DNA from 4 places in the Pseudoduganella sp. jia 9 genome. Region 1 is predicted to be linked to each of the others. Evidence: predicted binding sites of a transcription regulator. Region 1 holds the regulator's gene; each other region holds the start of a gene.
What was found. The regulator FNR, encoded in region 1, switches genes on or off when oxygen is low (the NO sensors DNR and NnrR bind a similar motif). The targets are predictions, from matches to a motif close to TTGATNNNNATCAA.
Positions count from the first base shown of each region.

Region 2: a site for FNR is predicted at 2,333-2,346, ahead of ACY34H_RS20565 (OmpW/AlkL family protein). Genes of this name have one in related genera too.
Region 3: a site for FNR is predicted at 2,945-2,958, ahead of ACY34H_RS01320 (XrtA system polysaccharide chain length determinant). Genes of this name have one in related genera too.
Region 4: a site for FNR is predicted at 2,576-2,589, ahead of oxc (oxalyl-CoA decarboxylase). Genes of this name have one in related genera too.

Region 1 is NZ_JBUPWE010000001.1:17,370-23,120, reverse strand. It holds gene ACY34H_RS00100 (response regulator) at 1-3,183, opposite strand, end outside; gene fnr (fumarate/nitrate reduction transcriptional regulator Fnr) at 3,338-4,093, shown strand; gene ACY34H_RS00090 (FixH family protein) at 4,107-4,607, opposite strand; gene ccoG (cytochrome c oxidase accessory protein CcoG) at 4,621-5,751, opposite strand, start outside.
Region 2 is NZ_JBUPWE010000015.1:38,291-44,041, forward strand. It holds gene ACY34H_RS20555 (xanthine dehydrogenase family protein molybdopterin-binding subunit) at 1-1,755, opposite strand, end outside; gene ACY34H_RS20560 ((2Fe-2S)-binding protein) at 1,752-2,252, opposite strand; gene ACY34H_RS20565 (OmpW/AlkL family protein) at 2,413-3,036, shown strand; gene ACY34H_RS20570 (DUF2244 domain-containing protein) at 3,223-3,684, opposite strand; gene ACY34H_RS20575 (hybrid sensor histidine kinase/response regulator) at 3,813-5,015, opposite strand; gene ACY34H_RS20580 (chemotaxis protein CheB) at 5,042-5,650, opposite strand; gene ACY34H_RS20585 (CheR family methyltransferase) at 5,650-5,751, opposite strand, start outside.
Region 3 is NZ_JBUPWE010000001.1:286,868-292,618, reverse strand. It holds gene ACY34H_RS01330 (TIGR03016 family PEP-CTERM system-associated outer membrane protein) at 1-369, opposite strand, end outside; gene ACY34H_RS01325 (XrtA-associated tyrosine autokinase) at 362-1,309, opposite strand; gene ACY34H_RS01320 (XrtA system polysaccharide chain length determinant) at 1,334-2,854, opposite strand; gene ACY34H_RS01315 (S1 family peptidase) at 3,123-3,908, shown strand; gene ACY34H_RS01310 (XrtA/PEP-CTERM system exopolysaccharide export protein) at 4,038-4,676, shown strand; gene ACY34H_RS01305 (hypothetical protein) at 4,854-5,420, shown strand; gene ACY34H_RS01300 (HPr-rel-A system PqqD family peptide chaperone) at 5,420-5,653, shown strand; gene ACY34H_RS01295 (HprK-related kinase A) at 5,661-5,751, shown strand, end outside.
Region 4 is NZ_JBUPWE010000004.1:228,141-233,891, forward strand. It holds gene frc (formyl-CoA transferase) at 1-673, opposite strand, end outside; gene oxc (oxalyl-CoA decarboxylase) at 770-2,476, opposite strand; gene ACY34H_RS05925 (Crp/Fnr family transcriptional regulator) at 2,635-3,243, shown strand; gene ACY34H_RS05930 (hypothetical protein) at 3,483-3,632, shown strand; gene ACY34H_RS05935 (2-dehydropantoate 2-reductase) at 3,702-4,718, opposite strand; gene ACY34H_RS05940 (fumarylacetoacetate hydrolase family protein) at 4,736-5,503, opposite strand; gene oxlT (oxalate/formate MFS antiporter) at 5,595-5,751, opposite strand, start outside.

The DNA of each region.
Region 1 (5,751 bases):
CAGCACCAGCGCCAGTTCGTGGCGCACGGCCGCGAAATGCGGTGCCAGCTGGCTGGCGGGCGATTCCGCGATCGCCAGCTCGGCATCCATCGTGGCCTTGATCAGGCGCTTCGCGCCCAGCACGCCGATGGCACCGCGCAGCGCGTGGAAGGTATGCGCCGCCGCCTGCACATCGCCGCTTGCCAGCGCACGATCCGCTTCGTCGGCCGGCGCCATGCCGCCTTCCAGCGCACTTTCCACCATCCTGCGCATCAGTGCCCGGCCTTTCGGATCCCGGCCCATCACGCGTGCCAGGCTGTCCATGCTGAACACGGGCTCGCCGCCTCGCACGGCCGGCGGTTCCGACTGCGGCTCGCGCGCCCGCGCTTTCTCCTGCGCTTCCAGCTGCGCTTCCAGCTGCGCTTCCTGTTGCGCTTCCAGCCGCGCTTCGAGCCGTGCTTCCTGCCGTCCTTCCTGCCCCGGTTCCGCCGGCCTGCGCCGGGCCGGCAGGTAGCGCTCGATGACCGCCATCATCTCGTCGACGACGACCGGCTTGGCGATGAAATCCGTGATGCCGGCCGCCATGCAGCGCTCCCGCTCGGACGCCAGCACGCCGGCGGTCATCGCGATCACCGGCAGGCGCAACGCCAGTTCCGAGCGTATCGCCGCGGTTGCCGAGAAGCCGTCCAGCACCGGCATCTGCATGTCCATCAGCACGATGTCGTAGCGCTGCGCGTCGATGCGCAACACGTCGAGGGCCTGGCGGCCGTCGCCTGCCACGTCGAGCGTGGCGCCGGCATGTTCGAGGATGCCGCGTGCCACCGCCTGGTTCAGCGGATTGTCCTCGACCAGCAGGAAGTGCACGCCCTGCAGGCGGCCCGCATAGCCCTGGGCGGTGGGCGGCAGCAGTTCGCTGCCGCCGCCCTTCACCGCCAGGGCCTGGTGCAGCGCGTCGAACAGCGTGGAACTGGTGATCGGCTTGACCAGTACCGCATCGGCCTCGGCACTTCTCGAAATCTGTTCGAGGCGCTCGCGCGCGAAGGCGTTGAGCATGACCACGATCGGCTGGCGGTGTCCGTCCGCCTCGCGCCGGATCGCGGCGGCCGGCGCATTGCCGTCGGGGCCGGCCATATGCCAGTCGGCCAGTACCACGTCGTACGGCCGGCCGGTGCGCATGCGGAAGGTGAACATCGCCAGCGCGGCACTGCCCGAATCGACCAGGTCCGCCTCCCAGCCCCACGCCTTGATCAGCCGGCCGATCAGGTTGCGGCTGGTGGCGTTGTCGTCCGCCACCAGTACGGCGAGGTGGCCGGCGGCCGGCTTGCGCGGTGCTTCCAGCCGCGGCAGCACACCGAACGGCAGTGCGAACCAGAAGCAGCTGCCCTTGCCCGGTTCGCTTTCGACGTGGATCTCTCCGCCCATCAGTTCGATCAGGCGGTGCGTGATCGCCAGGCCCAGGCCGGTGCCGCCGAAGCGGCGGGTGATGCTCTCGTCGGCCTGCGTGAACGCCTGGAACAGGTGCGACAGCTGTTCCGGATTCATGCCCATGCCGGTGTCGCGCACCTCGAAGCCGAGAACCGCCACGGTGTCGTCCGCACGGTATTCCTCCAGGCCCACTTCGACCACGACTTCGCCCTGCGCGGTGAACTTGATCGCATTGCCGGCCAGGTTCACCAGTACCTGCTGCAGCCGCAGCGCATCGCCGCGCAGCAGCCGGGGCACCTCCGGGTCGACGATGATGGCCAGCTCCAGTTCCTTGTCGCCGGCGTTCATCGTCATCGTCGTGGCCAGGGTGCTCATCGATTCGTCGAGGTCGAACTCGACGGGCGACAGTTCCATCCGCTGCGCTTCGATCTTGGAGAAATCCAGCACGTCGTTCAGGATGCCCAGCAGCGAATCGCCGGCGGTGCGGATCATGTGCAGGTACTTGCGCTGCTGGGGGGACAGGTCGGTGTTCTGCAGCAGTTGCGCCATGCCCAGCACGGCATTCATCGGTGTGCGGATTTCATGGCTCATGTTGGCCACGAAATCGCTCTTTGCCCGGTTGGCTGCTTCGGCGCGGTCGCGCGCCCGTTCCAGCTCGGCGGCGCGGGTCTCCAGCTCGTCCATCAGGTCGCCGGCATGCGCATCGGCCGCCGAACGTTCCCGCATCAGTTCATTGAAGGCGCCGGTCAGTTCGCCGATCTCGTCGCGCGACGTGACCGGCAGCGGGGCGAACTGCTGCGGCGCGCCGCGCAGCGCGCCGATCGCATCGCGCAGCCGCATCAGCGGCGACATCAGGCGCAGCATGGTCCATGTGATGACGGCTGCGGTGACGAGCGAGGCCAGCGTGCCCCACAGGGCGAGCCGCGCCAGCAGGTCTTCGAACGGTTCGAAGGCTTCCTCGGCCGGCAGGTTGGCAATCAGGATCCACGGTACCGTCTTCAGGCGCTTGTAGCTGAGCAGCGCGCGCACGCCGCGGCCGTCGGTGCTGATCGTGGTGCCTTCGAACCCTTCGCGGATCGCCAGCATGGTGGCGGCGTAGCCTTCCGGGTTGCGTGGTTTCAGCAGCCGGGTTGGATCCGGGTGCACGACATACACCGACGGCTCGTAGCCGGTGACGATGAAATAGTAGCCGGTGCGGCCCACCTTGGCCGTGCGCAGGTGTCCCAGCAGGTTGTTCTTGTAGAGCCGTAACACGCCAATCAGCACGCAGGCCACGTCGCCGTCCTCGCTCAGCACCGGGGCGACCATCTGCACCACGGGTTGCCGGTTCGCCTTGCCGATCACCGGCTCGGCGATCAGGGGAGACTTTTCCACCAGCACGCGCTGGAAGTAGGCGCGGTCCGTCACGCTGACGCCGGGGCGGCCCGGCAGCGCGGGTACGTCGGCCACGATGACGCCGGCCGGGCTGACGACGATGATATCGTCGAACAGGCGCAGGACGGCGCTGTAGTCGTAGTGCGCGCGCAGCGCCGGCGGGTCGGCACAGATGTCGCTGGGCTGCCAGCGTGCCGATTCGGCGACGATGTCGCGCAGCAGCGTCATCTTTTCATCCACCTCGAGCGCGGTGCGCGCGATCAGCGCATCCTGCTGGGCAAACAGCACGCGCGAGACACCCTCCTGCATGCGCTGGGCCTGCAGCACGGTCACGAGCGCGATCATCACGATGGATGTGACTGTCGTCGCCAGTGCGACTTTCGCCTTGATACCGAGCGGTCGCATGGTCTCCCCCCGCCGCGTTGTTATCGGTTCACTATGCGCCGCTTCGCCTCTGGCGTACTGTGCGGAAGGGCACGCAAGCTGCAAGTTGCGGCGAGCCTGGCGCGCCCGCCGGATCAAGTACACTGTGGGTCAACCGTAACCGACCATGACAAAGATGCATGAGCTTCCCTCGCTGACCCTGCCCGGCGCCACGATTGAAATCCTGAAGGCGCGCTGCTCGACCTGCAGCATGCACCAGCTGTGCCTGCCGATGGGGCTGGACATGGGCGACATGGACAAGCTGGACAAGATCATCGGCCGCCGCCGCAAGGTGCAGAAGGGCGAGAACCTGTTCCGTATCGGCGAGCAGTTCACGAACCTGTACGCGATCCGGCTTGGCCATTTCAAGACTTACCAGATCAACGCCAACGGCGAGGAACAGGTGACGGGCTTCCAGATGGGCGGTGAATTGCTGGGCATGGACGCGATCAGCACCGACCGGCACTATTGCAGCGCGCTGGCGCTGGAGGACAGCGAAGTATGCGAGATCCCGTTCGCCAGCCTGGAACGGCTGCTGGTGGACATGCCCACCCTGCTGCGCCACTTCCATCGCATGATGAGCCAGGAGATCACGCGCGAGCAGAGCGTGATGCTGCTGCTGGGGAATATGCAGGCCACGCAGCGCTTCGCCGCATTTCTCGTCAACCTGGCTTCGCGCTACGAGGTGCGCGGTTATTCCAGCACCGCGTTCCAGCTGCGCATGTCGCGCGAGGACATCGGCAACTACCTGGGCCTGACGATCGAGAGCATCAGCCGGCTGCTGAACAAGTTCAAGAAGCAGGGGCTGCTGAAGGTGTCGAACCGGGAAGTCGAGGTGCTCGACCTGCCGCGGCTCAAGGCGATCACGGCCGGCACCGAGACCTGCGCGTAGTGACCCACTAGTGCTATAGGGCCGCCAGCGTCACCTGCCGCGCCGCCGGCCAGTGCCATTGGCCTTCCAGGCGCCAGGTGCGCCGTTCATCTTCCACCAGCACGGTCCAGCGGCTGCGTTCGAGCAGCGGCAGCGGCACGGCGAAGCGGCCGGCCGCGTCGGGGCGCACCAGCAGGCGCAGGTCCTTCTCCGGCTGCGTGGCATGCGCCAGGTGCAGTTGCAGCGGGCCGCTGCGCACCGGTTCGCGCATGGACAGGCGGCCATGCAGTACGCCATGTGCGGCGTCGTAGCGCAGCGCGATGGCGGCGCCCAGCGCGGCGGCGCTGCGGTCGCGCCGCAAGTCCTGGTTGATCGCCTTGCCGCGCTTGTAGTAATCGCCCACCACCAGCGCATCCTGCTGCGCGAAGGCCAGCCAGCCGGTATAGGCGCCGGCTGCCAGCACGGCGGCCGGGCCGGCCATCAGCAGCCATGGCCAGCGCTCGCGGTACCAGGGTGTGGCGGAAATCGTGTGCATCGTGGACTCCTTTTCAGCGCGGGATGATGAAGACCGCGGCTTCCTCGACGGCGAGGCTGGCATCGTCGAGCGCCGTCAGCGTGAAGGCGATCCCGTTGGAGCCGGTCTTGCCGGCGCCGTGCGGGGCCCGTACCCGCACCGGCACGGCACGCGTTTCGGTGCCGGCCAGCGCGACGACATCTTCCGACGCCAGCGCCAGGCCGGGCAGGCCGGTGGCGGCGATCCGGTAGCGGTGCGGCCGCTCCGACGTATTCATGATCTGCAGCCGGTACACGTTCTCGATGGCGCCGCCATCCACTTCGCGGCCCATCGAGCCGCGGTCGCGGATCACGTCCATTTTCAGCGGCGTGCGGGTAGCCAGCGCATGGCCGACCGCCAGCGTGACCGCCAGCAGCGCGGCGCAGTAGGCCAGCACGCGCGGACGCAGCGCACGCCGCCGGATCTGCGCCGCCGTCATGTTCGTGGCCATCGCCCGGTCCGTGCTGTAGCGCACCAGGCCGCGCGGCTGGCCGACCTTGTCCATCACATCGTTGCAGGCATCCACGCAGGCGGCGCAGCCGATGCATTCGTATTGCAGGCCGTTGCGGATATCGATGCCGGCCGGGCATACCTGCACGCACAGCGTGCAGTCGATGCAGGCACCGCCCGTGGCCTTCTTGCCGCGCGGTTCGCCGCGCCCCGTGTCGTAGGTGATGATCAGCGTATCGCGGTCGAACATCGAGCTCTGGAAGCGGGCGTACGGGCACATGTACTTGCAGACCTGCTCGCGCAGCCAGCCGGCGTTGCCGTAGGTGGCGAAGCTGTAGAACAGCACCCAGAACCATTCCCATGGCCCCAATGCCAGCGTGGCGATGCCGGTGCCCAGCTCGCGCACCGGCGTGAAGTAGCCGACAAAGGTAAAGCCGGTCCACAGCGCGACGGCGCCCCATGCCAGATGCTTGGCGACGCGCCTGGCGAACTTGCGCGCCGAAGGGCCTTGCCGGTCGAGCGCGATGCGCGCCGCGCGCGAGCCTTCGATCCTGCGCTCGATCCACAGGAAGATCGAGGTGTACACCGTTTGCGGGCAGGCGAAGCCGCACCACACGCGGCCGGCCACCGCCGTCACCAGGAACAGCCCCCAGGCGCAGATGATCAGCAGCGCGGC
Region 2 (5,751 bases), on a different contig from region 1:
GCGATAGACACCCTTCCTGGGCTTCTTGCTCCAGCCGATCCGTTCGGCCACCGCATTCAGCACGGCCAGGTGCTTCGGGCTGTCCTTCATCAGCTTGCGGCGCAGCGCCAGCGGATCCTGCTTCGTCGCATGGGCGATCTCGTCGATGAAGCATTCCAGGTAGATGGCGTTCTGGTTCAGGTTCACGCCGCGCCAGAAGCCCGGCGGCACCGGCGGATTGCGCATCGCGTGGTCGACCAGCAGGTTCGGCACCGTGTAGCCGATCGACGCATCCGTGCCGGGCGCATTCAGCCCCTGGAACACGGCGCCATCCTTGCCGTTCTTGATATTGCCGGGGAATAGCGCCGCCACGATCGACTGGCCCGAGATGCGCATGTGCAGCGCTGTCACGTTGCCGGCCTTGTCCAGCCCGGCCGTCAGCTTGCACTGCGTGACCGGGTGGTAGCGGCCGTGCAGCATGTCCTCCTCGCGGGTCCAGATCAGCTTGATCGGCGTGCCCGGCATTTCCTTGGCGATCTGCACCGTCTGGCGCACCCAGTCGTGTACCGCGCCGCGCCGGCCGAAGCCGCCGCCCAGGTGGATTTTATGGACGTCGCAGCGCTCCTGCGGCAGGCCGGCCGCTTCCGATGCGGCGGCCAGTGCCGCTTCGCCGTTCTGGGTTGGCGTCCATACCTCGCAGCGTTCCGGCGTCCAGCGCGCGGTGGCGTTCATCGTCTCCATCGTCGCGTGGTTCTGGTGCGGATACGAATACACGGCCTCGATACGCCGCGCCGCGCCGGCCAGTGCGGCCTTCACATCGCCGTTCGCGTTGCCGACAGCCGCCTCCGGCGCATCCAGCCCGGCCTTCAGCGTGGCTGCCACGTCCTTGCTGGACAGGTTCGCGTTCGGGCCCTTGTCCCATTCGATCGGCAGCGCGTCGAGCGCGGTCTTGGCGCGCCACCAGGTATCGGCCACCACGGCCACGGCGGAGTCGCCTACCTGCAGCACCTTCTTCACGCCCGGCTTGTCCTTGATCGCGTCGGCATTGAAGCTTTTCACCTTGCCGCCGAACACGGGGCAATCCTTGATCGCAGCGTTCAGCATGCCGGGCATCGCCAGGTCCATGCCGTAGACCTGCTTGCCGGTGGTCTTGTCGACGGTGTCGAGCCGGGCCAGGCGCTTGCCGGCGATCTGCCAGTCTTTGGGATCCTTGACGGTGACGTCCTTGGGCGCTTCCAGCTTGCCGGCCGCCTCGGCCACCTTGCCGTACGTGACGGTACGGCCGCTGGGCGCGTGCGTGATCACGCTCTTCGCCGCGCTGCATTCGCTGGCCGGCACGCCCCACTGCGTGGCCGCGGCCTGCACCAGCATCGCGCGCGCGGCGGCACCGCCCTTGCGCACATATTCATGCGAGCCGCGCACGCCATTGCTGCCGCCGGTCGAGAAGCTGCCCCATACGCGCTTGCGCGCCAGGTTGGTTCCCGGCGTGGGGTATTCCGTGGTCACCTTGCTCCAGTCCGCATCCAGCTCTTCGGCCACCAGCTGCGCCAGGCCGGTCAGCGTGCCCTGGCCCATCTCGGAACGCGCGATGCGGATGACGATCGTGTCGTCCGGCTTCACGACGACCCAGGCATTGATCTCGGGCGGCTGCGCGGCCTGTGCCTGCGCGGCGAACGGGATGTGGAAGGCCACGACGAGGCCCGCCGACTGGCCGAGGAAGCGGCGGCGTGCGGGGCTGGCGACGGGGGCGTCGGCCGGGCTGGTGACAGTGCTCATGCCTTGCTCCCTTCGCGGTGTTCGATCGCCAGGCCGGCGCTCTTCGCATCGCCGCCGCGCGCCACCACGTGGATCGCCTTGCGCACGCGGTTATAGGTGCCGCAGCGGCAGATGTTGGTCATCGCCATGTCGATGTCGGCGTCGGTGGGCCTGGGTTTTTCCTTCAGCAGCGCGGTGGCGGCCATGATCATGCCGCTCTGGCAGAAACCGCATTGGGGCACGTCCAGCGCGGCCCAGGCTTTCTGCACCGGGTGCGAGCCGTCCGGCGACAGGCCTTCGATGGTGACGATCTTCATCTGCTCCGTCACGGTGGAGACAGGGCGCACGCAGCTGCGCATCGCCTCGCCGTCGATATGCACGGTGCAGGCGCCGCACTGGGCGATGCCGCAACCGTACTTGGTGCCGGTCAGGCCAAGCTGCTCGCGCAGCACCCAGAGCAGCGGGGTATCGTCTTCCGCCTGGAACTCGCGGACCTGTCCGTTTACGTTCAGCTTCATGCCTTGTCTCCTGAAGAGGTTGGGTGCTTCGCGCAAATATATTACGTGTTTTTTGCCTATCTGTATTCGTTCCGGCAATTTTGATTTGGATCAATGTTTTTACGGATGAGCTTTTTTACACTGGCGCCGCTGACACAGTGAACAGAGAAGAGGAATCATCATGAAAAAAGCAGTCTTAGCAGTCATCGCCATCACGGCCGCCATGCTCGCAAGCCCGGCCATTGCGCAACCACAGGACAACGGCGGGAACTGGCTGGTGCGCGCCCGCGCAGTGCATATCGACCCGGCCGACAAGTCCACGCCGCTTGCCGGCAGCGGCGCGGCCGACCGCATCGGCGTCGAAAGCCGGACGATTCCGGAAATCGACATCGCCTATTTCTTCACCCCGCATATCGCCGCCGAGCTGGTGCTCACCTACCCGCAAAAGCACGAGGTCTATCTCGACGGGCAGGGCATCGGCAGCTTCCGGCATCTGCCGCCGACGCTGCTCGCGCAGTACCACTTCACACCCGGTAAAACGGTGAGCCCCTACGTGGGCCTGGGCGTCAACTGGACGACATTTTCAAAGAACAGGCTGCTGGACGGCCAGGGCAGCCTGGAGCATGACAGCGTCGGCCTGGCCGCGCAGGCCGGCATCGATTTCAAACTGGACCGGCACTGGTCGCTGAACGTGGATGTGAAGAAGATACAACTGCGCAGCGATGTGCTGATCGGCGGCGCGAAGGCCAGCAAGGTCAAGGTCGACCCGGTACTGCTCGGCGCCGGCATCGGATACCGCTTCTGAGGGAGCGAAGACAGCGTTTCAACCTGGAGTATCTCCAAGCCTTTTGCCTGCCCCCGGTTCGCCGGCGGCAGGTTTTTTTACGCAAACAGGAAAAACTGGGGACGTACCCTGGTTTTCAGGAAACTCCTGCACTCTTGCGTTATTGCCTGCAAACAGGGGTACGTCCCCAGTTTTGGGGTACGCATTTTACTGGGCGAGTTCCTTGCGCAGTTCCCGGGCCAGCGCGCGCCGTGGCTCCTCGGGCAGCCAGGTGCCGATCTCGACGGTGATGCCGCGTGCGATGAGCTGGATCGGGTCGCGCCGCCGCGCCGGTGGCACGATGCGCAGCCAGCAGGTGTCGAGGCGGATGGTGGAGCTTCGGCCGCCGCGCATCTTTTCCACGAACAGCATGCCGTTCTCGTGGACGATGCGGTCGGAATCGGTGGCATGCCGGCTGTAGACGACGAAGGCGGCGGTCACGGCGGCCATTTCCAGCACCGAGAAGGCCAGCACATACCAGGCGCCCTGCACGGCAAAGAACAGCCCGACGGCCAGCGACAGCGCGAGCAGCGCAGCCCACACGGCCACGGTCTGCCGTGGCGTCAGCGAACAGTTGCGCCGCACCAGCCATTCCCGCCTGCCACCGTCGATGGGCAAATCGCGTTTCACCGTGCGCCCTCCTTCCCGGCATTGTACGAAAGGCGGCAAAAGCCGTCAGCACGAAAGAACGAATAACGAAAGAAAGAATAACGAAAGAACGAAAGGCCACGCACGGCATGCGCGTGGCGGGGCAGCCCTCAGGCCGGCTGCTCCTCGCGCGGCAGCACCAGCGTGAACACGGAACCCTCGCCCGGCCGGCTGGCCACCGTCAGCGTGCCGCGGTGCGCCTCGGCCAGCTGGCGCGAGATGTACAGCCCCAGGCCCAGCCCGGAAGGCACGCCATTGCCGGCGCCCCGCTCATAGGGCAGGAAGATGCGTGCCTGCATCGCTTCGTCGATGCCGGCGCCCTGGTCGATCACGTCGATGCGGGCCGTGGTCTCGGTGGCCGAGAGCCGGATGCGCACCGGCTTGCCGCCGCCGTAGCGCAGCCCGTTCGTCAGCAGGTTGACGATCACCTGCTCGATGCGGAATTCGTCCCACCAGCCGCTCACGGTATCCGGTGCTTCGAGCTCGAACGTGGTGCCGGCATCCTGCGCCTGGCGCGCCAGGTCGTCCGTCAGCCGGTGCAGCATGGCCTGCAGCTCGGTCCAGGCGGGGCGGATCGACAGCACACCGCTACGGATGCGCGAGACGTCCAGCATGTCGTCGATCAGCCGGATCATCGCCTGGATCTGGCGGCCATCGCCTTCCACCATCTTTTCCAGCGCTTCCTTGCCGAACGCTTCGAGGTTGCCGCGTTCGAGCTGCATCCTGCGCATCTGCGTGCCCAGGAACAGCGTGTTCAGCGGCGTCCTCAGTTCGTGCGCCACCATCGACATGAATTCGTCACGCATGCGCAGCGCGTAGCGCAGCTCTTCCTGCGCGCCGCGCAGCTCGTTCATCATGGCATGCTGTTCCTCGACGCGGCGGCGGATCTCCATGCGCTGGCAATGCAGGTCGACGAATACGTTGACCTTGCTGCGCACCGCGTCCGGATCGAGCGGCTTGTAGAGGAAATCGACGGCACCCGTTTCATAGCCCTTGAACGCGTAGTTCAGTTCCTTGCCGGCCGCGCTGACGAACACGATCGGGATATGGCGCGTCTTGTCCGTGCCGCGCATCAGCTCTGCCAGCTCGAAACCATCCATGCCCGGCATCTGCACGTCCAGGATCGCCAGCGCGAAATCGTGTTCGAGCAGCAGCGCCAGCGCTTCCTCGCCGGACATGGCCTGGTACACGGCGCGGTTGTCGTCGCGGATGATGGCGTTCAGCGCGCGCAGGTTTTCCGGCAGATCGTCGACGATCAGCAGTTTCGTGACGTTGCCGGCGGGGCTTCCAACGGGGCCGCCTGTCAATCCCATGCTGCATTCCTTGTTGGGCACACTATTCATTGCAAGTTCTCCATCGACAGTTGCAGCAGCCTGCGGATACCGCGCAGCGGCAGCACCAGGTCCGGCGTGCGCAGCCGGATCGCTTCATTCGGCATCACGTTCACCTGAGCCTCCGCGGGGTCCTGAACCACCGTCAGACCGCCGGCGGCGCCGATGGCGGCCATGCCGGCGGCGCCGTCGTGGTTGGCGCCGGTCAGCAGGATTCCGATCAGTTCCGGCCCATACACGTCGGCCGCCGATTCCATCGTGATGTCGATCGCCGGGCGGGCAAAATGCACCGGCGGTTCCAGGCTCAGCGAAAACGTGCCGTCCTCCTCGAGCGACAGGTGGTAGTCCGCCGGGGCGAAATACAGCGTGCCGGGCGCGGGCTGCCCCTTGTCCGCCGCTTCCTCCACGCGCAGGTCGAGGCGCTGGCTGAACACGTCCACCAGCTGGTTCTGGCGCGCCCGCATCACGTGCAGCACCGTCACCACCGGGTATGGAAACTCGCGCGGCAGCCCGGGCAGGATCTCGATCAGCGCGTTGACGCCGCCGGCGGAAGCACCGATGACGATCGCTGCGATGCGGCGCCCCGCCAGGGCCTGAGCGAGGGTGGCGTCATCCATTACAGTTTCCTGAACAGCCGTTCGCGCTTGACGATCGGTTCGAACAGCGGGCCATAGGGCGAAAAGTCGATGCTCTCCTTGCTGCCCAGGCCCAGGAAGCC
Region 3 (5,751 bases), 270 kb from region 1:
CGTGATGCCGGCGGTCGCATCGAAAAAAAGGAAATCCCGGATCAGGTTGCCCTTTGCGGTCGCGTTCAGGTTGCTGTTGAGGCGATCGTTTCCCGTCGCCCGGCTGTCTGAGTATGCAAATGCACTCAGCCGGTAAGAGGCTGCCACCTGGAGCCGCGGTGTATCGTTCTTGATCGTCACCCCGGGCGAGACGGAAGTAATGAACTGGCTCTGCTTTTCACTGTCGTTACGCAGTTGTGGGTTGTCCGACCACGTTTCACGCACCTCGACGCTCGGACTGACCTGCCATGCCGCGCGCACTGCCGATGGCAGCACTGCAAGCATCATCGCCGAGCCCAGCACGGCGCAGCGAGTACGACCTTTAGCCATAGTGATAGTCGTACTTGCTGGACGTGTTCAGCTCGCGCGACTTGTTATAGACGAGGTTGACATTGCTGCAGCCTTCGAGTTGCTGCAGCGCCTCCTTGACTGCGTGCTGGGTGGTTTTTTCCGACTCGACGACAACCACAATCTGACCCATGTGGCTGGCCAGAACATGCGCTTCGCTCGTCAGCAACAGCGGCGGCGAATCAAAGATGACGATTCGGTCCGGATAACGGTGGGCGATTTCCAATACCAGAGACTTCATCGCCTGACTGGCCAGCAGCTCTGTCGCACGCGGATTCGAGGTGCCTGCGGGCAGAATCGACAGCGTGTTGACGTTAGTGCGAAGCATCACTTCTGACATGTCGAGATGATCGTCCAACAGGATATCCATCAACCCGCGCTGGGCCGGCAGCCCCAGCGTACGCAGCACGGAAGGACGGGCCACGTCGGCATCCACAAGCAGCACCGTGTGGTCGAGCTCCATCGCAATGCTCATCGCCAGGTTGATTGACGTAAATGTCTTGCCCTCGCCCGGCAGGGAACTGGTGATCATGATCAGGTTTCCCGGATTGGCACCAGGCTTGCGCGCCGCGAATGCGCGCTTGATCAGCGGCCGCTTGATGATACGGAAATCTTCGACCAGATTGGTGCGGCCGCCAGCTGCCGTGACAAGGCCGGCCTCGTTCATCCGGGCCAGATCCAGCTCGATCATGCGGGTTGAGCGCGCGGGCGGCTCCGTTGTCGCCGGCTCGGGATTCGACAATGCGACCGCAGGTCCCTGGAAGGGAGCCTCGACATCCGGCAGTTCGGTGACTGCGACATCCGGGCTTTCCAGCAAGGGTTCGGATGCGGACGGCGCGACCTGCGTACGCACATGGGCCAGCGGCGCTGTCGACACTACGGGTTTGCCGATACGGTTGGCGGCTTTTTCAATGATGCTCACGTTGTAACCTGTGCTTTCCCCGGCTTAGGCTTGCCGGAAAAGGGTGAAGGCCAGTACGCCGCCGTACGCTGTAATCAGCGAGGCAACCGCGGCGGCAAAGGCATACAGGCGGCGGCGGCGGCGCACCTTCTGCTGATCGGTCCAGTTCATCCCGATGCTGCCCAGGATCGGCAGGCCCGTGACCTCACGCAGATTGGTCTGGCTGAGGAAGGTTGGCCGGATCTGGCTCAGCAGCAGCGCCGTACCGAGGCCGGCAACCAGCGCGCCGAGGAAGACCAGCGTATTCAGGCGCGGCCGATTCGGCCCAGCCGGCAAGCTGGGTACCGATGGCGGGTCAACGACACGGAATGTCAGCATGTCGGTCGCCGAAGACAAGTCGCCCGACAGCTTCGCGGATTCACGGCGCTGCACCAGCTTCTCGTAGTTGTCCTTGTTCACGGCGTAGTCGCGATTCAATTGCGCCAACTGGGCTTCCACCTCCGGCGCCTGCGTGCTCAATGAGCGCATCTGCGCCAGGCGTGACGAATATTCGCCCACCCGTGCTTTCAACGAGGCGATACGTGCTTCCTCAACCGACAGCTGGACGTTCATTTGCTGCAGCATCGGGCTATAGCCGGCGCCTGGATCGATTGCGCGGACCTTTTTGGCTTCTTCCTTCTTGCGTTGCTCAAGCTGGACAATCAAGCGCTTGGCCGCCACGATATCCGGATGTTCCTCGGTGAACTGCAGACGAAGCTGGTCGAGATTCTTTTCCACTAGCGAGATGCGCTCATCGATTTCAGGATCGACGATCTCTCGTTCAGCGGTATCAGTGACCGGGGCCATGTCTTCGCCCGCCATCTGGCGCTTGATGGCGTTGCGTGCTTGTTCCGCTTCCAGCAGTTCCAGCCGGGCCTGGCTGATTTTCTCGTTCAGGTCGCCATATGCGGAAGCGTAGTCGCCCCCCTGGCGCGGCAACAGACCCATGTGGCGGATCTTGAATTCCTTCAGCGCGTTCTCACCAGTGGCCAGCTTTTCCTCGTACATCTTGATTTGATCATCGATGAACTGGATTGCCTTCTCGGACTCTTGCTTCTTGCCACCGAAGCTGCCCTCGACAAAGATCGTCAGGAGCGATTGCACCACATCCTTGCCCAGCTTCGGATTGGGATTGCTATAGGAAATCGTATAAATGTCATCGCGCTCGGTACCGATGATCTTGATTTGAGTCATCAGCTCGTCAACGATCTTTTCATGTTGCTGCGGCGTCTTGGCCGTGATGTCGAGATCGACCATGCGCAACACCCGCTCGACGTTCGGGCGGCTGATCAGTGTGCGGCGCATGAACATTACCTGCTGCTCGGTATTCGGCAACGTGGTCATGCTGGCAAGCAGTGGTTTCAAGATACTTTGTGTATCTACGTAGACACGTGCCGATGCCTGGTAGTCATTGGGCAGCTTGGACACTACAGTCCAGCCGACAACCGCAACCACCCATGTGATTGCTACCGCGTACCAGCGGTACTTGCCAAGTGCTTTGAGGAAGCTCAAAAGCAGGGTCATCATTTCTGCCATCTTGTTAACTCGCTTTCAGCTAAGCCATTCAGGATGCTGCCACCGCGTCAAACAGGACCCACTAACCTTCCTGAATATTGCTTAAATTACATCAATTGCTCTATCATACCGCAGAAACCATTGCCTGTTGATATTAATTTTTCTTTCCAACATGACATTGCCTAGAGCGTTGCTAACCGCTGACAAAACGTAAAAATAATTTCATTGTTGCAATAATTTATGTCACTGTCAGTTAATCTGACTCTGGTATCCTGAACCGATGAACGTTGTGACCCGACCTTTTCAGCTTGTATTGCTGGCATGCCTTGTCGCAGTGCTTGCGTATGCACTGCCAGCATCAGCGGCACTTAAAGATACGATCCCGTCCGTGAAGCCGTCAGTGGTCGGCGTCGGCACGTTGCTGCGTACCCGTAGCCCTGCGATCGTCTTTGTTGCGACGGGTTTTGCCGTTAGCGACGGGCTGTCCATCATCACCAATGCCCATGCATTGCCAGATCTCGATGTCGAAAAAATGGAAACGCTGGGTATCGTCATCGGCAACGGGGACAAGCTCAACTTTCGTCCCGCCAGCGTGGTGGCCATTGACCGCGAACATGACCTCGCGCACTTGCGGCTGACGGGTGCCCCGCTTCCCGCACTACGCCTGGACAGCAGCGGTAGCATCGCCGAAGGGGAGGCATTGGCTTTCACCGGATTCCCGCTCGGCATGAGCCTGGGCATGACACCTGTCACCCACCGAGCCATGCTGTCAGCCATCACGCCAATCCTGCTGCCCTCGTTGAGTTCGCGCAAGCTCGATTCCCGTGCGATCAACCAGTTGCAACGCCGCCCATTCCAGATCTTGCAGCTGGACGGTACCGCCTATCCGGGTAACAGCGGCAGTCCTGTGTACGACCCCGATAGCGGGATCGTTCACGGCGTATTGAATATGACACTCCTCAAGAATCAGAAGGAAAATGCGATCAGCCAGCCTAGCGGCATTTCGTATGCGGTCCCTGTGCGCTACGTGTTGGAATTGTTGCAGCAAAACGCTGCCGGGAAGTAAAAAAATGTATGGCCGCGCCGTCTCTCGTATAAAATAAGCAACACTAAATTTACTCAATGCAAGTTACGAGTACGCAACAATTCCAACGCAAACGCAGCTTCCTGTCGTCATGCGTTTGAACCGCTTGTAATGACCAGACTGGAGAATCCCGTGAAATACCAAACGCTGTTCAATTGGCTGGCGGCAGGCGCGGTCATGCTGGGTGTGCTGGGCGGCTGCGCCAGTTCGGGCAATACGATGGTTGATGCAGGACCAGCACCTTCTCCGGACTACCTGATCGGCCCTGGCGATAACGTCAACATCATCGTGTGGCGCAATCCTGAAGTGTCGCAAAGCGTGCCGGTTCGGCCCGACGGCAAGATCACCACTCCTCTGGTTGAAGACCTCGAAGCCAGCGGCAAGACGCCTACCGCACTTGCACGCGACATCGAAAAAGCGCTTGCCAAGTACATTCAGCAACCGGTCGTTACCGTCATCGTCACCGGCTTCACAGGTATATATGGAGAGCAGATCCGCGTGATCGGACAAGCCGCGCGGCCGCAGGCATTGCCATACCGGCGCGACATGTCATTGATGGATGTATTGATCGCTGTAGGCGGCGTGACCGAATTCGCGGCTGGTAACAAAGCCACCATCATCCGCAACGTCGAAGGCAAGCAACAACAATACCGTGTGCGCTTGAACGACCTGATCAAGGAAGGCGATATCTCGGCAAATGTGTCGATGCGCCCTGGCGACATTTTAGTGATTCCGGAAAGCTTCTTCTAAGCCGCTGCTGTCGAAAATCTTTACAAGATCTGAGCCAAATCAACTGTAATGCTTCGTTCTTTTGCTCTAAGTCATTGATTTAGCAAGTCTACAAGCGGTGGTCGGTCCTCGGGAACGGTAATTGCTTACTATTTTCGCAATACATCTAACTGTCCGACCACCCAGAAGGAAACCGACGTGGCCACCGAACAACAGCAAGACGCATCAGCTTCCGGCACGCCAGATTTGTCGTCCGAAGGCACGGCGCGGCGCCGCTTTACCCGCGCCGGGATTGCCGCCTCTGGCGTGCTCCTTACATTGCACAGCCAGCCCGGCATGGCTGTTGAAGTATGCACTACGCCCTCTGGCTCCCTGTCCGGTGGCTTGCAGAGCTTTCGCGGTCCACCGCCTACCTGCGCGGGCCGCTCGCCCGGCTACTGGAAGACCCATAGCTGGCCCCGCGGTTGCGACAAGAAGCAACTCTATACGCGCGTCTTCAGTTGCAATGGCACGAATGCTAAAACCTATGGCGCCATTACCCAATCGGGCATTCTGGACCCACAAAAATGGGATCGAAGCGGTATTGGCCGTCATCTGGTCGCTTGCTACCTGAATGTGCAGGCCGGCTTGTCGACATTCCAAACCGTACCCATGCTGCAGCGCATCTGGCTTGAATACCAGACCAAGGGCTATTACACCCCCACGGCCGGGGTGCGGTGGGATAGCGGGAAGATTGTCGAGTACTTGCAAGGCACCATGTACTGATGGCTTCGTCATGGCGTCTCGTCCCCGGCCAGGCCCTGCTGCACCGCGGCTGGGATGGGGCCTTCGTGCTGTACAACGATCTTTCAGGCGATACCCATCTTCTTGCCAACGAAACAATGGATCTGTTGCTGGCGCTGCGCGATGGCGACATGACGCCGGACGAGCTGGCGGCGCCAGAGTTGGCCGATCTGTTGGCCACGCTATGCCGGCTCGACCTGATCGAACCCTGCTGAGCCGCACATGACCACCGTTGGCAGCCTGACCCGTGCCCAGCTGGGCGAACGCCTTGCCGGGCCGGGCATTCACTTGCGAACCGGTCGCTTCACCACAC
Region 4 (5,751 bases), on a different contig from region 1:
CCAGGTAGCCCACGCGGTCCAGGCGCTGCTGGTCGCGCAGCTTCACGCGGCACAGGTTCAGCACGCTGTCCTGCATCGATACCGCCACCTTCTGGCCGCGGCCCGTGACATCGCGCGAACGCAGCGCCGTCAGGATGCCGATGGCCAGGTGCATGCCGGTATTGCTGTCGCCCAACGCGGCGGCGCTGACGGTCGGCGGGCCGTCGTCGAAACCGGTGGTGGATGCCGCGCCGCCGGCACACTGGGCGACGTTTTCGTACACCTTCAGGTCCTCGTAATGGTGGCCGTCACTGAAGCCCTTCACCGACGCCACGATCATGCCGGGATTCAGCTCGCGGATGTGCTCCCACGTGAAGCCCATGCGGTCCAGCGCGCCGGGGCCGAAGTTCTCCACCAGCACGTCGGATTCCTTGATCAGCTTCGTCAGGATTTCTTTCCCGTCGGCCGTCTTGGTGTCGAGCGTCAGCGAGCGCTTGTTACTGTTCAACATGGTGAAGTACAGCGCATCGACGCCGGGAATGTCGCGCAACTGCGAACGGGTGACGTCGCCCGCGCCCGGCCGCTCCACCTTGATCACGTCGGCGCCGAACCAGGCCAGCATCTGGGTGCAGGCGGGGCCTGCCTGGACGTGGGTGAAGTCGATGATCTTGATGCCTTCCAATGGCTTGCTCATGGTGCAGTCTCCTTGAATTGTTGGTAACTGAGGTCGTAGCGGGCCCCGCGCCGGCAGCGGTGGTGCCGGCGTCGTGGAAAATCAAACGCGTTGGTTTTACTTTTTCGCGGCGCTTTGCGGATTCAGGTTCGTCAGGCGCCCGCTTTCGGTGCCGGCCGTTTCATCGATGACGGCATTGATCAGCGCCGGCTTGCCGGCGGCGATCGCTTCCGAGAGTGCCCGCGCCAGTTCTTCCGGCGTGGTGGCGTGGTAGCCGATGCCGCCGAACGCCTCGATCATCTTGTCGTAGCGGGCGTTCTTGACGAACACGGTGGGCGCCACGTCCTTGCCGCCGGTGGGGTTCACGTCCGTGCCGCGGTACACGCCATTGTTGTTGAACACGATGGTGGTGACAGGCAGTTCGTAGCGGCAGATCGTTTCCAGCTCCATGCCGGAGAAGCCGAAGGCACTGTCGCCTTCCACCGCCACCACCGGCTTGCCGCTGGTGACCGCGGCGCCGATCGCGAAGCCCATGCCGATGCCCATGATGCCCCAGGTGCCCGAATCGAATCGCTTGCGCGGCTGGTACTGGTCGATGATGCTGCGCGCGAAGTCGAGCGTGTTGGCGCCTTCGTTCACCAGGTTGATGTCCGGGTATTCCTTCAGCACGTCGCGGATCGAACGCAGCGCGCTGTGGAAGTTCATCGGTACCGGATTTTTGTCCAGCAGCGCGGCCATCTTCGCCGTGTTCTGCTCCTTGCGCTGGGCGATCGCGCCGAGCCATTCGCCGTCCGGCTTGTCGATACCCGCGCCATCGAGCCCCGCCAGCAACGCACCCATGCAGGAACCGATGTCGCCGACCAGCGGCGCGGCGATCGCCACGTTGCTGTCCATTTCCGTCGGCGCAATATCGATCTGCACGAACTGCTTCGGCTTGCCCCACGTCTTGCCCTTGCCGTGCGCCAGCAGCCAGTTCAGGCGCGCGCCGACCAGCACCACGACATCCGCCTCGGCCAGCACGAACGAGCGGGCCGCCGAAGCCGATTGCGCATGCGTGTCGGGCAGCAGGCCCTTGGCCATCGACATCGGCAGGTAGGGAATGCCGGTGCGTTCGACGAAGGCGCGGATGTCGGCGTCGGCCTGCGCATAGGCGGCGCCCTTGCCGAGCAGGATCAGCGGCTTCTTCGCGCTCTTCAGCAGCGCCAGCGCGCGCTCCACCGACTCGGGTGCCGGCAGCTGGCGCGGCGCAGCATCGATGACCTTGACCAGCGAGCGCTGTGCGTGGCCCGCCTCGATCGTTTGCGCCAGCAGCTGCGCCGGCAGGTCGAGGTACACACCGCCGGGACGGCCGGAGACGGCGGCGCGGATCGCCCGTGCGATGCCGATGCCGATGTCCTCGGCCTTCAGCACGCGGAACGCCGCCTTGCAGTGCGGACGGGCGACGTTCAGCTGGTCCATCTCTTCGTAGTCGCCCTGCTGCAGGTCGACGATTTCGCGCTCGCTGGAACCGGAGATCAGGATCATCGGGAAGCAGTTGGTGGTGGCGTTCGCCAGCGCCGTCAGCCCGTTCAGGAAGCCCGGTGCCGACACGGTCAGGCAGATGCCCGGCTTCTTCGTCATGTAGCCGGCGATGGCGGCCGCGTTGCCCGCGTTCTGCTCGTGCCGGAAGCCGATGAAGCGCATGCCCTCGGCCTGCGCCAGGCGGGCGAGATCGGTGATCGGTATTCCGACCAGGCCGAAAATCGTATCGATGTCGTTGTGTTTCAGCGCATCGATCACCAGGTGGAAGCCGTCGGTGACTTCTACCGATACATTGTGGGTCATGGTTGTCTCCATTTATTTTCGAGGTGCCCGTCGGTTCAGGCGACCTGGCCAGCCGATTCGCCCTGGAACCATCATAGCCAGCCGCTCTGATTTGAATCATTGACCGCGGTCAAGATTCACCGCATGATGACAATCTCGTGTATGTTGGTCGGTTACGCATGACGCTCATCGCAAATCACCCTGAACGAAACATCATTCGCGCACAGCTGAAACAGAACATCGTTCTCAAGGAAATGCGCGACAGCGAAATGGCCGCCCTGGAGCCATACCTGACGGTGACCAATCACCAGAAGGGCGACCTGCTCCTGAACCAGGGCGTGTACGACATGCAGCAGTACTTCATCCTGGACGGCATCCTCAAGCGGCTGGTCACCAACCACGAAGCCAAGGAAATGATCCTGCGCTTCTCCTCCGAACGCGACATCGAAACCAGCTATGCCGCGTGGTGCCTGAAGACGCCCACGCCGTACAGCATCGTGTGCATGACGAAGGCGCGCGTGGCCAGCATGCCGCTGTCGCAGTGGGTGGATTTCCTGCAGAGCCACAGCGTGGTGAAGCAGGCATTCGAGTTCGAAGTGATGAACCTGATGAGCGGCATCATGGCCCACACGATCACGCTGCACCTGCTCGATGCGCCGGGCCGCGTGCACCGCTTCATGCGCAAGTTTCCGGAACTGTTCGAGCGGTTGCCGAAGAAGGAACTGGCGTATTACCTGAACCTGTCGCCGGAGACGCTGAGCCGGCTGAAGCACCAGGGCAAGATCTGACGCGCGTGCGCAGGTAGCCGGCGAGCTCCCGCTCACTGTCCGGTTACCCCAAGCAGCAGGTGAAAACAACAGTTTCCTACCGACACTCACTAAATAAATTTGCCTGATTTTTGAGCGCTTTTTCATAGACAGTCATTCATACATTGAATGACCGTTATGGCTGCCGTCAATTGGACCGGGGGTGTGCCGCCTTTATAATCAAAGGCATACACGCTTTCAACCATTCAAGGAGCAGCAAAATGAACGGCCTCACTGATACCGCAAAGCAACAGAACAATGACTTCTCGCTCGCCGGCCTGATCGCCCAGTTCTTCCAGCTGGAATGGCGCGACAAGCTGAGCGACCAGCAGCAGGACCGCGAAGAAGCGGCCTACACCTGGGGCCTGTAAGCCTCGAAGGGTCACGAAAACCGGGACGACGCGCTGTCCCGGTTTTTTTTCGTCCGTAGCCTGGCGCGGTCAGGCCGCCACCGCCTTGTGCAGCCGCACGCCGCCGCGCGCCTCGGCCATCGACTGCTCCAGCAGCTTCACCAGTGCATACGCGGAATCGATGTGCGGTGTCGGCGTACCCGTCATCCGCGCCAGCTCGATCACCGATCCCACCAGCGCGTCGATCTCCGGTCCCCGCCCGGCCTCGACATCCTGCAGCATCGATGTCTTGTGCTTGCCGATCTTTTCCGCGCCTTCGATACGGCGGTCCAGCGTGACGCGGAAGGCGATGCCCAGCTTGGCCGCCACCGCTTCGGCCTCGCGCATCATGCTCGCGGCCAGGTTGCGCGCCAGCGGGTGCTGGCAGATGTCGACCAGCGTGGAATGCGCCAGCGCACTGATGGGATTGAAGCTGAGGTTGCCCCACAGCTTCAGCCAGATCTCGGCACGGATATTGTCCAGCACCGGCGCCTTCAGGCCCGCATGCTCGAAGCAGGCCCCCACCCTGCCGGCCCGCTCGCTCGTGCTGCCGTCGAGTTCGCCCAGCGGGAAGCGGCTGCCTTCGATATGGCGGATCACGCCGGGCGACACCAGCTCCGCCGCCGGGTAGACCACGCAGCCGAGGATGCGCGCCGGCGGAATGGCCTGCGCCAGCTGGTTGGCAGGGTCCACGCTGAGCACCGGCCGCCCTTCGAACTCGCCGCCGTGGCGATGGAAGTACCAGAACGGAATGCCGTTCTGCATGGTCACCACCACGGTCTCCGGCCCGAACAGCGCGCCGATGCGGCCCGCCACGTCGGCCACCTGGTGCGCCTTCAGCGCCACGATGACCACGTCCTGCGGTCCTGCCGCCTCATAGTCGTCGGTGGCGCGCACGCGCGCCGCGACCCGTACCTGGCCATCGGCCTCGATCAGCCTGATGCCCCGGTTGCGGATGGCTTCCAGGTTGGCGCCGCGCACGATGAATGTCACGTCCTCGTCCGCCAGCGCCAGCCGCGCCCCCACCAACCCACCGATTGCTCCCGCTCCGATCACTGCGATCTTCATCATCTGCTCCCTGGGTTTTACTCGAAACGGTTGGTGAGCCTGCCGATGCCGTCGATCTCCACCACGACGGTGCTGCCCGGGCGCATCGAGCCCACGCCGACCGACGTGCCGCACAGCAGCAGGTCGCCCGGTTCCAATGTCATGTCCTGCGACACCCGGCTGACCAGTTCGGCCGCGGAGAACACCATGTCGTTGACGGGGTAGTCCTGGCGCACCTCGCCGTTCAGGATGGTGCGCACCACCAGCATGGCCGGATCCAGCCCGGTGGCGACGACGGGGCCGAACGGGCAGAAGGTGTCGAAGCCCTTGGCGCGCACCCACTGCGGGAACGTGGGATCGCGTCCGATGATCTCGCTCACGGTCACGTCGTTGGCGCAGGTGTAACCGAAGATATGGTCGGGCGCATTCTCCACGGAGACGCCGCTGCAGCTGCGGCCGATCACGATCGCCAGCTCGCCTTCGAAGGCCACCTTGCCGTCGCAGCGCGGCTTGCGGATCGTGCCGCCCGGCGCCAGGTACGAGGTCGGCGGCTTCATCAGGTACAGCGGCTCTTCCGGCGGCGGCAGCCCGAGCTTCCTGCCCAGCGCATGGAAGTTGTTCCACATCGCCAGCACCTTGCCCGGCACGACGGGCGTGCACAGCTGCACTTCGGCCAGGTGGATGGCGATGTCGGTGCGCTGCGGCGCGTCGAACATGTCGCCCTTGAAAACGCGGATCTTGTCGCCCTCGAGCGTGCCGAAGCGCAAGGTGTCGAGATGCGTGAAACGTATCCAGTGCTGGATCATGGGAAGCCTCGTCGGGAACGGTGGGGCGCGGGGAGTCCGCATGCACGCCGGTGCATGCGGACTTGCCGGGGGAGTGCCGCGGGGTTGCCGGTCAGTTCGGCAGCGGCGATGCGGTCGTGGTGCCGGCACTGCCGGTCATCAGTTTCTCGTCATCCTGCACGCTGACCGTGCCGGACGACTCTTCGATGAAGCGCTTGCGCATCGGCCGCAGCACCCACCAGGCCATGATGGCGGCCACCGCGTTCATG